One region of the Nocardia sp. CA-135398 genome, then DNA from elsewhere that is predicted to be linked to it. Evidence: riboswitches for the same ligand, from Rfam matches in the RefSeq annotation. Region 1 holds a riboswitch; the other holds the start of a gene.
The links. Region 1 has a riboswitch for cobalamin ahead of metE (5-methyltetrahydropteroyltriglutamate--homocysteine S-methyltransferase). Riboswitches for the same ligand answer to the same signal wherever they lie in the genome.
Positions count from the first base shown of each region.

Region 2: linked by a shared signal. The riboswitch ahead of ACQP1T_RS02805 (CbtB domain-containing protein) and the one ahead of metE (5-methyltetrahydropteroyltriglutamate--homocysteine S-methyltransferase) in region 1 are both predicted to bind cobalamin.

Region 1 is NZ_CP192084.1:2,492,889-2,495,340, reverse strand. It holds gene ACQP1T_RS11035 (pyruvate carboxylase) at 1-418, opposite strand, end outside; cobalamin riboswitch at 676-915, shown strand; gene metE (5-methyltetrahydropteroyltriglutamate--homocysteine S-methyltransferase) at 1,057-2,452, shown strand, end outside.
Region 2 is NZ_CP192084.1:627,180-629,631, forward strand. It holds gene ACQP1T_RS02795 (hypothetical protein) at 1-432, opposite strand, end outside; gene ACQP1T_RS02800 (CbtA family protein) at 469-1,242, opposite strand; gene ACQP1T_RS02805 (CbtB domain-containing protein) at 1,233-1,427, opposite strand; cobalamin riboswitch at 1,459-1,613, opposite strand; gene mhuD (mycobilin-forming heme oxygenase MhuD) at 1,677-1,991, opposite strand; gene ACQP1T_RS02815 (alpha/beta fold hydrolase) at 2,233-2,452, shown strand, end outside.

The DNA of each region.
Region 1 (2,452 bases):
CGGCCGACGGCGCGCTGGACTTCAGCACCGGCAGACCCGCCGCCCGCGCCGCCTCGATCGCGCGGGCCTTGTTACCAGCGAGTTCGAGCACTTCGGCCGACGGACCGATGAAGGTGATGCCCGCACGCGCACACGCCGCCGCGAGGTCCGGGTTCTCCGACAGGAAGCCGTAACCAGGGTAAATGGCATCAGCACCCGCGGACTTGGCCGCGGCGATGATCGCCTCGATCGACAGGTACGCACGAACCGGGTGCCCCTGCTCGCCGATCTGATAGGACTCCGCGGCCTTCAACCGGTGCACCGAGTTGCGGTCCTCGTATGGGAAGACGGCGACCGTCCCGATGCCGAGTTCGTAGGCCGCGCGGAAGGCGCGGATGGCGATCTCACCACGGTTGGCAACCAAGACTTTCGAGAACATTGAACTAAGGTACCCGGCCCGGAATCGTGGCCTGACAGGGAAGTCACTTTTGCAGAAATCTTCACAACCGGTCCTAGCAGGCTTGCGAAGTTCTGTTCATACCGCTGACACATAACTGTGTGTTGGCTGACGCAGCGCCGGGTGTTGGCTGGCGCAACGTCGGGAAATCGAGTGGCGCTACCGACTATGCTGGTTGACGCAGCTGGTTCGCCGTGCGTAGACGAGATGGAGCCCCGACGTCGCGTACGGAGTCGAGTTCGCGGATCGGTTCGACCGGTGCGCGGATGAGAGGGAACCCGGTGAGAATCCGGGACTGTCCCGCAGCGGTATGCAGGGAACGACCGCCGTCATCAGCACTGGGTAGGCCGTAGCGATTGATCGCAGGTCGCTCGAAATGTCGACCCGGGAAGCGACGGCCAGTAGGTGAGCCCCATATGGGGTCGGCCAGAAGGCCCGTGCCCGCAAGTCCGAAGACCTGCCAGCCGTGTCGGATACGCCGTATCCGGCGGCCACCGCCTCGTGGATTGGGCGCGCGGACCTCTGGTGTGATTGTCGGGCTCCGTCGGTGCTCCGGCACGTCACTCGGTCTCCGCTAGCTCGTAGGGCGTTGGTCTTCGATCTCAGCACTGGAGAAATTCGTGACTGTTACGCATAACCCGTTCACCGCGACGGTTCTCGGTCTCCCGCGGGTGGGGCCGCACCGTGAGCTCAAGCGCGCCACCGAGTCCTACTGGGCCGGACGCATCGACGCGGAGCAACTGCACGCGATCGCCCGCGATTTGCGGCGCGACCAGCTGACCGAATTACACAGCGCCGGACTGGATTCCATCCCTGTCGGCACGTTCTCCTACTACGACCAGGTGCTCGATACCGCCGTGCTGCTCGGCGCGCTGCCGCCCCGGGTGGCCGGTATCGCCGATCCGCTGGATCGCTATTTCGCGGCGGCACGCGGCACCGATACGGTCGAACCGCTGGAGATGACCAAGTGGTTCGATACCAACTACCACTATCTGGTGCCGGAAATCGGTCCGGAGACGGTGTTCTCGCTGCATCCATCGAAGGTGTTGGATGAGCTGCGGGAGGCGCTGGCACTCGGGGTGCCCGCGCGACCGGTGGTGGTCGGCCCCATCACCTTCCTGAAGCTGGCGAAGACGACCGGCGGTGCGACGCTGGATCGCCTGGAGGAGTTGGTGCCGCTCTATCGGGAGCTGTTGCGGCTGCTCGCCGTGGCGGGCGCGGAGTGGATACAGCTCGACGAGCCCGTCCTGGTCACCGATCTGACCGCTGATGAGGTCGAACTCGTGCGGCGCACCTATGCCGAGCTGTCCTGCGCGACGGATCGTCCTGCGCTGCTCGTTGCCACCTACTTCGGCAGGCCGGGTGCTGCACTGAGCGCCTTGGTCGAGACCGAAATCGAAGGCATCGCACTGGATTTCACGGCTGTTGCCGATCTCTCCGGTGTGCCGGCGTTGACGAACAAGCTGCTGGTTGCGGGTGTGGTGGACGGTCGAAATGTTTGGCGGACCGACCTGGATAAGGCTTTGGCGACGCTCGGCACGGTGCTGGAGTGCGCGAAATCCGTTGCGGTGTCGAGTTCCTGCTCACTGCTGCATGTGCCTTACACCTTGGCGAGCGAAACCGGCCTCGACGCGCAGTTGCGTTCGTGGCTGGCATTCGGCGCGGAGAAGGTCGCCGAGGTCCGGCTGCTCGCGACCGGACTGAGTGCGGGACCCGAGGCGATCGACGACGAATTGGCTACGGTCCGTGCGGCTCTCGCCACCAGGCGCACCGATCCTCGGCTGGACAATCCGCAGGTTCGGGCCCGGCTGGCCGCGCTTGGTGCGGATGCAACTCGACGCGCTCCCGCCGAAGAGCGACGTGCATTGCAAGCCGAGCGACTGCGGCTGCCATCACTACCGACGACGACGATCGGTTCGTACCCGCAGACCTCCGCAATCCGCCTGGCGCGTGCGGCATTGCGCAAGGGTGAGATCGATCAGACCGAGTACGTGCGACGGATGCGGTCCGAAATCG
Region 2 (2,452 bases), 1.9 Mb from region 1:
CATGGCTGGGATGGCGAGTAGGACGGCCAGGATGTGGGTGGTGCGGAAGGCTGCGGTGATTACCGCGGAGGCGGTGAGGTTGTCGAATAGGTCACTGATTTGCTTGGCGGACAAGGTGGCTGCCAGTGGTTCGATGATCAGCGAGGCGAGGCCGATTACGCCGATGCCGAAGGTGAGCACCATCCTGGCCCAGCGGGCACCGCGCGCCATCCGGACGGCCACGCCGAGAACCACCAGATAGATGCCGCCGCGAACAATCAGACCTGTTGCGAGCGAGCCGATATCGGCATTCGGGCGGTCCAATTGCACTGCGGTGTAGGTGATTGCCTCACCGACACCGCACAGCAGCGCGATGACGAGGCCGGTGAATGCCACGGAAACCGAGGGCGGTGGGTCGGTTCGTGGCCGCAGAGAAAAGGCAGTGCCGGTCATACAACCGACACTGCCTTTCGCATTTCGAACTCCGGATCAGCCTGCGGTAGCAGCCGTTTCTCGTACCGGAGTGCTATCGCGCGTGGCGAATTCGGTGAGCGCCGCGAAACCGAGGCCGAGGCAGGCCCACAGGGTGGCGGTCTCGCCGAGCGATGCCGCACGGAACTGCCACAGCAGCACCGCCGGGAAGTCGTCCTGCACCTCGTTGACACCGGGCAACAGGATGTACCCGAGCACGACGATCAGCACGAATGCCGCGACTCCCGCGATCAGCCGGAACGTACCGAGTTGCGCCGCAAGCAGTTTGTGGACGTACAGCCCGATACCGACGGCGACCAAACCGAGCAGAACCGCCGCCACCCACAGCCACGTGCGCTGGTTGATGGTGTCCGGATCACCCACGGCGGGCGGATTGGCGGGGTACTTGAAGAACGGCACCCCAACGATCGCGGTCCAACCGGCCAGCGCCAAACCGAGCGCGAGTTTCGGCCCCGACAAGGAGGTGTAGCGGCGTGCGAAATATGCGACCGAAGCGAAAATCGCCCCGAGCGCGACCCCGGCGAGTCCGAGCGCAAGGAACTGCCCGAACTTCTGTCCGGACCGACTGACCAGCGGTTCTTCCTCGTCACCGTGCGTGTGCCCGGCCGGTTCCTTGGCGTGCTCGGCGGTATTGGCTTCTTCGATCGCGATGGCGGCGTCGACCTTGGGTTCGCCGACGAAATAGCCTACTGTCGCGGCCAGCAGACCGGCGATGAGACCGGCCAGCAGGCCACGGAGCAGCAGGGTCTTGAGCGATCCGATCAATGGCACGGCACACCGAGCAGGTGACGTCCGTCGTGCATGAGCTCATGCAGGTACATCCCGCTGCGCGAGATGACGCCCTGGTCGAAGCCGACCAGGTACAGCGTGAGCAATGCGAGAAGAACGACGCCCACTGCGATGAGCAGTGTGCCGAGTGAATCAGTTGCCCGACCAGGTGAATGCGCGATAGCCATTCGAGTCCTCCTAGGGATGCGCGTCCCGTGAGTTGTTCGGTGCGAAGGTGCCGGTGTCTGGCTTTCCGGCACCAAGGACTCGGTGCAAGAACACAGTGGCGCGACCGCTTCGGAATTTCACCGAATTACCGCATCACCCTCGCGTTTGTCATTTCGAACTGTGACATCCGTTCGTACCCGCAGTCAACACGGCGGGCGACTTGCCCAGGCCGGGATGGGCGAGTCGCGCGCCGCGTCTGTCCAGCGGTTTCAGGAAGCGGATTTGGCCGCGACGTCCAGCACGACCTCGAACTCCAGCAGCGAGGCACCCGTCGAAACCGGCTTCTGCCGCTCACCGGCATGCGCCTCCCGCGCCGGACCGTCCCGCCACGCCGCGAACGACTCCTCCGAATCCCACTGGGTGACAACGAAGTACCGGTTCTCCCCGGCCACCGGCCGCAGCAACTGGAAGCCGAGGAAGCCCGGCGAGCCCTCGACCGCATGCGCGCGATGGGCGAATCGCTTCTCCAATTCGGGGCCCGCGCCCTCCGGAACCTCGATCGCATTGATCTTCACAACAGCCATGGCACCGACGATACGTCTGCGCTCACCGGCCGCCCACGGCACATTCGAGGTCGCCCGATGATGGCGAGCTGACAGCGAGACTCTGGCCAATCGGAGCGAGTCTTACGAGCGACGTTCGCGACCCGTCTCGCGGCCGAGTGGCCGAAGCGCATGCGACGAAGTCGCGAGTCTCGGCCGCTCGGACGCGAGACACCAGGGGGCCGCGAACACGCAGCGCCGCAGGCGCTGCAAAATCAACACAGTGTTGTACGACGAAGGCGGAGCGGGAGTGCCGATCCTGCTGCTGCACGGACTTATGGGCAGTGCCCGCACCTGGCGCGAGCATCTGGACTGGCTGCGCGAGTTCGGCCATGTCTACACCTTCGACGCCGCCGGTCACGGTCGTCCCGCGCCCGCGGAGCTGACCACCGAGGCCTTCATCGACGACCTCGCCGCGGCCACAGCCGAAATTTCCGAACCCA